DNA from 2 places in the Streptomyces sp. NPDC056527 genome. Region 1 is predicted to be linked to the other one. Evidence: riboswitches for the same ligand, from Rfam matches in the RefSeq annotation. Region 1 holds a riboswitch; the other holds the start of a gene.
What was found. A riboswitch is a leader RNA that binds a small molecule or an ion and turns the genes downstream of it on or off. The one in region 1 is predicted to bind cyclic di-AMP.

Region 1 (4,194 bases):
TCGATCCCGTCGCACGACGGCAAGCTGCCGCCGCGTGACGGCACTCTGCCGGAAACCATCGGCGAGCAGCTGCGCGAGGTCGTCGAGGAGGAGGTCCCGGCCCGCGCGCTGATGGCCGCCTACCGGCTCCCGCACGACGGCACGCGCGAGTGCGACGCCGCCGACCTGGCCCTGACCGTCCTCGGCGGCGGCGAGTCCTCGCGGCTCCACAACCGTCTGGTCCGCCGCGACCGCACGGCGGTGGCCGCGGGGTTCGGTCTGCTGCGCCTGGCCGGGGCCCCCTCGCTGGGCTGGCTGGACGTCAAGACGTCCGGCGGTGTCGAGGTGCCCGAGATCGAGGCCGCCGTCGACGAGGAGCTGGCCAGGTTCGCCGCCGAGGGCCCGACGCCCGAGGAGATGGAGCGCGCCCAGGCCCAGTTGGAGCGCGAGTGGCTGGACCGGCTGGGCACGGTCGCGGGCCGGGCCGACGAACTGTGCCGCTTCGCGGTCCTGTTCGGCGACCCGCAGCTCGCCCTCACCGCCGTGCACCGGGTGCTGGAGGTCACGGCCGAGGAGGTGCAGGCGGTCGCCAAGGCCCGGCTGCGCCCGGACAACCGCGCGGTGCTCGTCTACGAGCCGCTCGGTACCGAACAGAGCGACAGCGACGAGGAAGAGGGAGCGGACCAGTGACCGACGCTGCCGCGTCTTTGACGAGCATGACGTTCCACCCGCAGCCGCAGGCCGGCACCGCGAAGCCCTGGGCCTTCCCGGCCCCGGACCGCGGAGCGCTGGACAACGGTCTGACGGTGCTGCGCTGCCACCGCCCCGGCCAGCAGGTGGTGGCCGTCGAGATCTTCCTCGACGCCCCGCTGGACGCAGAGCCCGAGGGCCTGGACGGCGTGGCCACGATCATGGCCCGCGCCCTCTCCGAGGGCACGGACAAGCACTCCGCCGAGGAGTTCGCCGCCGAGCTGGAGCGCTGCGGCGCCACGCTCGACGCACACGCCGACCACCCGGGCGTACGGGTCTCCCTGGAGGTCCCCGTCTCCCGGCTGCCCAAGGCGCTCGGCCTGCTCGCCGAGGCGCTGATCGCGCCCGCCTTCCTCGACACCGAGGTCGAGCGCCTGGTGCGCAACCGGCTCGACGAGATCCCGCACGAGACGGCCAACCCGGCCCGCCGGGCGGCCAAGCAGCTCTCCAAGGAGCTTTTCCCGGCCACGTCGCGCATGTCGCGGCCGCGCCAGGGGACCGAGGAGACGGTGGCGGCGATCGACGCCACGGCCGTCCGTGCCTTCTTCGAGGCGTACATGCGGCCCTCCACGGCCACGGCCGTCGTCGTCGGCGACCTGACCGACGTGGACCTGGACAAGGTCCTCGCCGAGTCGCTGGGCGCGTGGACGGGGAACGAGGCCGAGCCGCGCCCCGTCCCGCCGATCACGGCCGACGACACCGGCCGGGTGGTCATCGTGGACCGGCCGGGTGCCGTCCAGACACAGCTGCTCATCGGGCGCGTCGGCGCCGACCGGCACGACCGTGTCTGGCCGGCCCAGGTCCTCGGCACATACTGCCTCGGTGGCACCCTCACCTCCCGCCTGGACCGCGTCCTGCGCGAGGAGAAGGGCTACACCTACGGCGTCCGTGCCTTCGGCCAGGTGCTGCGCTCCGACGGCCAGGGGCACGGCGCCTCGATGCTCGCCATCAGCGGTTCCGTCGACACCCCCAACACCGGTCCGGCACTTGACGACCTGTGGAAGGTGCTGCGCACCCTCGCCGCCGAGGGGTTGACGGACGCCGAGCGCGACGTGGCCGTGCAGAACCTGGTGGGTGTGGCGCCGCTGAAGTACGAGACGGCCGCCTCCGTCGCCGGGACGCTCGCCGACCAGGTCGAGCAGCACCTTCCGGACGACTTCCAGGCGCAGTTGTACGCGCGACTGGCCGAGACCGGCACGGTGGAGGCGACCGCCGCGGTCGTGAACGCCTTCCCGGTGGACCGACTTGTCACCGTGCTCGTCGGTGACGCGGCGCAGATCGAGGAGCCGGTGCGTGCTCTCGGTATCGGCGAAGTGACCGTCGTCACCGGCTGATCGAGTCGGCCGCGCGCCACATCGAGGACCCCGTCATCACCGTATGGCGGGGTCCTCCCCTTTGTCCGGATTGAGGGCGAGCGTGGGTGTATGCCCTGTGGCATGTCTTACAAACGGGCGTGTCTGTTTGCTGATTGAAAGACGGTCCGCTTAGCGTCGGTCCGGCTGTTCGCCAGTTGCACCCGCCGCGAGCCCGTGGCATCGGACAGTCATCGCCGAGTCCCCGTCAGGCGCGAGCCTGGGGAGCCGGGGACCCATACGAAGTCCCTGGGGTGAATCGGACGCCTTCGCACCCGTGCGGAGGGGCCCGTAGGAGACCTTCCTGCTCCGAACCCGTCAGCTAACCCGGTAGGCGAGAAGGAAGGAAAGGATCAGCCACTACATGGCGTTCACCCGTGCCACCGGGAAGCATCGTGGTCCGAGCCGTATGGCGCGCCGTAGCGCGGGCATCGCCGGCATCGCGACCATCGCCACCACCGGCGTCATCGGAACCCTCGCCTCCCCGGCGCTCGCCGCCGACGCGGACGCCCCCTCCTTCGAGGACACCGGCCTGACCCAGATCGTCGCGGCGGACTCCCTCGCCGCCACGATCGACGCCCAGGCCGCCGCCCAGGAGCGCGAGGCCGCCGAGGCCGTCGAGCGGGCCAAGGCCGAGGCCCGGGCGAAGGCCGAGGCGAAGCGCAAGGCCGAGGCCCGCGCCAAGGAGGTCCGCGAGGCCAAGGAGCGCGCCGCCCGCGAGGCCGAGCGCAAGCGCCTGAACTCCTTCCAGCTTCCCGTCGCCGGTTCGTACGTGACCACCAGCTACCAGGCCGGTGGCGCGCTCTGGTCCTCCGGCAGCCACTCCGGCGTCGACTTCCGGGCCGCCTCGGGCAGCCGAGTCGTCTCCGTCGGCTCCGGCACAGTCGTCGAGGCCGGCTGGGGTGGCGCGTACGGCAACAACATCGTCATCCGGATGAACGACGGCACGTACACCCAGTACGGTCACCTGTCGTCCATCGGTGTCTCGGTCGGCCAGTCCGTCACCCCGGGCCAGCAGATAGGCCTCTCGGGCTCGACCGGCAACTCGACCGGCCCGCACCTCCACTTCGAGGCGCGCACCACCGCCGAGTACGGCTCCGACATCAACCCGGTCGCGTACCTCCGCGCCCGCGGCGTGAACGTCTGACCGCTGCTCGCGAAGCAGGCGTCAGAAAAGCCCCGGCTCGTCCTGAGCCGGGGCTTTTTGCTGGCCAAAAGATATCCATCTTCCCGGATCTCCTTCGGAAATTCCGCACCTCTGCAATAGAGTCGCCGACGAACCGGTTTCGCGCGGATCAAGGCGGAGGTCGAAGATGCGCATTCCCGCGCAGTCGGTATGCACGGCGATTCGGGACGACATCGTGTCCGGGGTCCTCCCGTGCGGCAGTCGTCTGACCGAGGAGCAGCTGGCCCGCCGTTACGGAGTCTCCCGTGTCCCCGTCCGTGAGGCGCTGCGCACCCTGGAGTCCGAGGGCTTCGTGATCAGCCGCCGCCACGCGGGCGCCCATGTCGCCGAACCCACCGAGCAGGAGGCGGCCGACCTGCTGGACGTCAGGGCACTGCTCGAACCGCTGGGCGCCGCCCGAGCCGCCCAGCGCCGCACCGACGCCCACCTCAAGGTGCTGCGTGGCCTGGTCAGGCTGGGGCAGGAACGGGCCAGGCGCGGCCAGGGCGAGGATCTGCGCTCGCTCGGCGCCTGGTTCCACGAGACGCTGGCGCAGGCGTCCGGCAGCCCGGCGCTCACGGCGCTGCTCACCCAGCTGCGGCACAAGATCGCCTGGATGTACGCGGTCGAGCCCACCGCCCAGCCCGTCGAGGCGTGGGCCGAGCACGGGGCGATCGTCGACGCGGTGGCGCGCGGCGACGCCGAACGGGCCCGCGCGCTGACCGCGCTGCACGCCGAGCGTTCGCTGACGCAGCACCGGCTGAAGCGGCAGGAACGCGGGCGTGTGAGGGCTTCGCAACACGTCGTAAACACCGCGAGCGCCCGGAATTAACACGCGGGCCGTATACAAAGAATAGGAATTCTCGGGGCTTTCTTTGTGCTGCCTCGAATTCCGGAAAGTCGGCGGTCGGGCCGGCTGCGGAAAACAATGGAGCCGCACTCGCCGTC
Region 2 (4,194 bases), on a different contig from region 1:
CTCTCGGCGCCACGGTCGTGGCGCCGGTGGTCGAGGAGAGCGCCAAGGCCGCCGCCGTGCTGCTGATCTTCCTGCTGCGCCGCCGCGACTTCACCGGTCTCGTCGACGGCGTCGTGATAGCCGGCCTGACCGCCAGCGGCTTCGCCTTCACCGAGAACATCCTCTATCTCGGCCGGGCGTTCGGCGAGGACCAGGAGATCGGTACGTCCGGCATCGGCTCGATGACCGCCGGCACCTTCTTCGTACGGATCGTGATGTCGCCGTTCGCGCATCCGCTCTTCACCGTGCTCACCGGACTCGGCTTCGGCTTCGCCGCCCTCGCCACCCGCCGTCAGCGCGTGCGGCGCGTCCTGTTGCCGGTGACCGGTCTCGTCCTCTCGATGGGCGTGCATGCCCTGTGGAACAGCTCGGCGACGGTCCTCGGCCCGTGGGGCTTCATCGTGGTGTACGGCATCTTCATGGTGCCCGCGTTCGGTCTGCTGACGTGGCTGGCGATATGGAGCAGGCAGCGGGAGCTGCGCACGATATCCGGGCAGCTCCCGGCGTACGCGGCGGCCGGCTGGCTCTCCCCCGCGGAGCCGCTCGCGCTCGCCTCCATGCGGGCCCGCTCCCTCGCCCGCGACTTCGCCCGCCGCACGTACGGCCCCCCGGCCGCCGTCGCGGTCGGGGAGTACGAGGCGTTCGCGACGACCCTCGCCTTCCTGCGCCACCGCGCCCTGCGCGACGCGGGCGGCCCGGACTTCACCGCCCGCGAGCAGGAGCTGCTCCACCACCTCTGGCAGCGCAAGTCGGTCGCGTCCCCCGCCCTGACCTATGCGGCACGGGCGACGGGCCAGGTCTGGACACCGCCGCAGTACCTGGACTACGGCGGCTACAACCCGTACCGCAGCTAGGCCGCGGGGGCCGGCCCCGCGGCGGCCGGTCGCAGGGCGAACGCGACCGGACGCCGACGGCCCCGCCGTGTTCCGGCGGCCCTGACGTCGGGAGGGGTGTCGGAGGCATGGGGCCACGCACAAGGACGCGTCCCCCGCGCGAAGAGCGCGATGGGACGCGTCGTAGGTTCAGCGGCCTCGTCGGCCTCGGATGCCCGGCCGGATCAGACCGACAGGCCCTTGTCCCGCAGCCAGGCCGCCGGGTCGATGCCGTCGCCGCCCGCGGTGTGGACCTCCAGGTGCAGGTGCGGGCCGGTCACGTTGCCGGTCGCGCCGACGCGGCCGATCGTGTCGCCCGTGCCCACCGACTGGCCCGCGCTCACCGTCATCGAGGACAGGTGCGCGTACCAGACCTCCGAGCCGTCCTCCAGCTCCAGGACGATCCGGTAGCCGTACGAGCCGGACCAGCCCGCCGACTTGATGGTGCCGCCGTGGACCGCCTTGACCGGGGTGCCGGTGGGGGCCGCGAAGTCGAGGCCGGTGTGGTAGCCGGAGGACCACATGGAGCCGGACTGGCCGTACGTGGAGGTGAGGGTGTACGAGGACGTGGGCAGCGAGTAGCTCGCGGCGAGCTTGGCCAGGCGCTCCGCCTCGGCCTTCGCGGCCGCTTCCGCCTCCGCCTTCTTCTTCGCCTCGGCGGCGGCCTTCTCGGCCGCGGACGCCTTCGCCGCCGCCTCCGCCGCGGCCTTCTCGGCCGCCTGCTTCTCCGCCTCGGCCTTCTCGGCCGCGTCGGCGGAAGCCTGCTGTTGCTCGGCCTGCTGGAGGATGCGGGCGCGCAGCGCCTCGCCGGCGTCGGCGGTGGACTCGGAGGCGGATCCGCCGTCGGCCTTCGCGGCGCTGTCGGCCGGGAGGGTGAGGGAGGCGGTGAGCGGCTGCGGGTTGTTCGTCCCGGAACCCGTACCGTCGGCGCCGTCCTCGCCGGAGATGAACTCGCCGACGCCCGGCAGTTCGGAGGCGTCCGGGAGGTTCAGGTCCGGGAGCGAGATGGAGACCGGGGGCTTGTCCTTGGCGGTGGCCATGCCACCGGCGCCGACGGCCGCGATGACACCGACGCCGAGGACGGTGGAGGAGCGGGCGAAGGCCGAGCGCTGCTTCACGACCCGGTGGCGACCACCGGAGCGGGCCTGCTGACGAAGGGAGTCCTCGGTGGGGTTCCACTCCCCCCACGCCGTGGCGTCGTCGTCCTTACCGGCGGCGCTCGGGGCACCGAACGCTTGGAACCCGTCGAAGGTGTCTTCGGGGGCAGGGGTGTTGGACGCCACGGAGGCGCACTCCTTTCCTTCCTTCTCGCCTACCGGGTTAGCTGACGGGTTCGGAGCAGGAAGGTCTCCTACGGGCGGTGTCGCACGGGTGCGACGGTGCCCGATTCACCCCAAGTGGTGGTTCCCCGGTTCCCTTTCAGGATTCGGCGCGTGCGCACGGTGCCGTCTCTTGCGACGGCTGGGACGACCGCACTGCGTTATCGAACGTTAATAGACACGGGGGCGGGATTCCAAGCTGTTCCGAGTGATCATTCAAGAGATTGAGCCGGTACAGCCCGATTTGATCCCGCTTCAGTAAACCTCTGCATGAAAGAGATGGAGCTGACGGTGTGTCAATTGTTATCGCAGCGGTACCTCTCCACTACGGATGGTCACGGAACCACCGGCATCGTCCGCCGCCGCTCCGGCTGTCCCGTCGTCGGACGGCTCACCGCGAGCAGCGCCATGTCGTCCGTGGAGCCGCCGCCCGTGTACCGGCGGACGTCGTCGACGAGCGCGTCCAGCAGTTCCTCGGGTCCCGGGAAGATACGTCCCGAGAGCCGCTCGGCCGGATCGTAGAAGGCGCCCGTGGAGTCGCGCGCCTCGGAGAGACCGTCGGTGTAGAAGAGCAGCGTCGCGCCCGGCGGGTACGCGCTCTCGTCGGCCCGGTCGGGCCAGGCGGCCAACTCGCCCATCCCGAGCGGCAGCGCCGGCTCGCTCGGCGCCAGAAGCTCCAGGGCCCCGTCCGCGTGCAGCAGCAGCGGCTCGGGGTGACCGCGGTTCACCACCCGCACGCGCCCGTCCGCGCGCGGGATCTCGGCCAGGACGGCGGTGGTGAACCCCTCGAAGGCGTCGAGGCTGGAACGGCGCGTGCCCTCCCGGGCCAGCGCCCGCTCCAGCCGCTGCGCGACGCCCTCGAGGGTCGCCTCCTGCTCGGCCGCCTCCCGGAACGCGCCGATCACGATGGCGACCGCCTCGACCGCGTCCAGCCCCTTGCCCCGTACGTCACCCACCACGAGCCGCACCCCGTACGGCGTGTCCTGGACGGCGAACAGGTCGCCGCCGATGAACGCGTCAGCCTGCGCGGCCTCGTAACGAGCCGCCACCTGGAGTCCGCCGATCCGCTCGGCCGGGGTCGGCAGGACCGCCTTCTGGGCGGCCGCCGCGATCACCCGGGCCGAGGCGAGCCGCTCACCGCTGCGCAGCACGACCCGGTTGATGAGCAGGGCGAGGACGGCGACGGTGGCGACCGTGAACGTCTCGGTGAGGGAGGGAACTTCGGTCGCGGTGTGGTTGTAGAGGTGCAGACCGACACTGGCGAGGATCGCCGCGATGCCGGTGAGCAGGGTCGTCAGCATCGAGAAGAACGGGGCCGCGATGAGGGGCGCGGCCGAGAACATCGGAGCCGCCGTGTACGAGGGCGGGGTGGAGAGATCGAAGACGACACCGCCGAGGATGACGAGCGGGGGCAGGGCTCGGATGAACCGTCGGGCCCGCTCGGCTCGCGACCGCGGACGCCCGTTCACGTCCCCGCCCGCGCCTCGCTGCCCCTGCCCCACCTGTGCTCTCCTGCCCGGTCCGTACACGGCGACGGACGGTACCGCGCCCACCCCAGGGTGGCGGGAGCCGCGCCGCGCGGCGACCCCCGCTCGGCCGAGTGGGTGACACCTCCTCAGCCGCTCACCCCTACGCCCCCGCCCTTCACCTCCGCGCGCCCCCGGCCCTTACCCCCGAGCCTTTGAGGCCGAGCGCACCTCCGAACCCGCGTCCGCGCCGAGCCGTCCACCGCGCCCCAGCGCCCCCACCGCGCCCGCGCACACCAGCCCGACCCCGCACAGCACCAGCCACGGCGTCGCCGACCACCCGGTCACATCGAGCAGCGCGCCCGTCCCCAGGTTCCCGAGGGTGATCCCGATCCCGCAGACGGTGTTGTAGAGCCCGTAGTGCGTGGCGACCCACCGCCCGCCCGAGAGGGCGACGACCGTGTCCATCTCGTACGGGTAGAGCACCGCGTTCGCGAC

Region 2: linked by a shared signal. The riboswitch ahead of ACFQ7Q_RS33690 (M23 family metallopeptidase) and the one ahead of ACFQ7Q_RS09005 (M23 family metallopeptidase) in region 1 are both predicted to bind cyclic di-AMP.

The regions. Positions count from the first base shown of each region.
Region 1 covers NZ_JBHTTQ010000011.1:63,955-68,148, forward strand. The annotation lists gene ACFQ7Q_RS08995 (M16 family metallopeptidase) at 1-669, shown strand, start outside; gene ACFQ7Q_RS09000 (M16 family metallopeptidase) at 696-2,063, shown strand; cyclic di-AMP (ydaO/yuaA leader) riboswitch at 2,267-2,433, shown strand; gene ACFQ7Q_RS09005 (M23 family metallopeptidase) at 2,446-3,228, shown strand; gene ACFQ7Q_RS09010 (GntR family transcriptional regulator) at 3,395-4,078, shown strand.
Region 2 covers NZ_JBHTTQ010000124.1:47-4,240, reverse strand. The annotation lists gene ACFQ7Q_RS33695 (PrsW family intramembrane metalloprotease) at 1-893, shown strand, start outside; gene ACFQ7Q_RS33690 (M23 family metallopeptidase) at 1,097-2,194, opposite strand; cyclic di-AMP (ydaO/yuaA leader) riboswitch at 2,206-2,353, opposite strand; gene ACFQ7Q_RS33685 (PP2C family protein-serine/threonine phosphatase) at 2,566-3,783, opposite strand; partial or broken gene ACFQ7Q_RS33680 (hypothetical protein) at 3,898-4,194, opposite strand, start outside.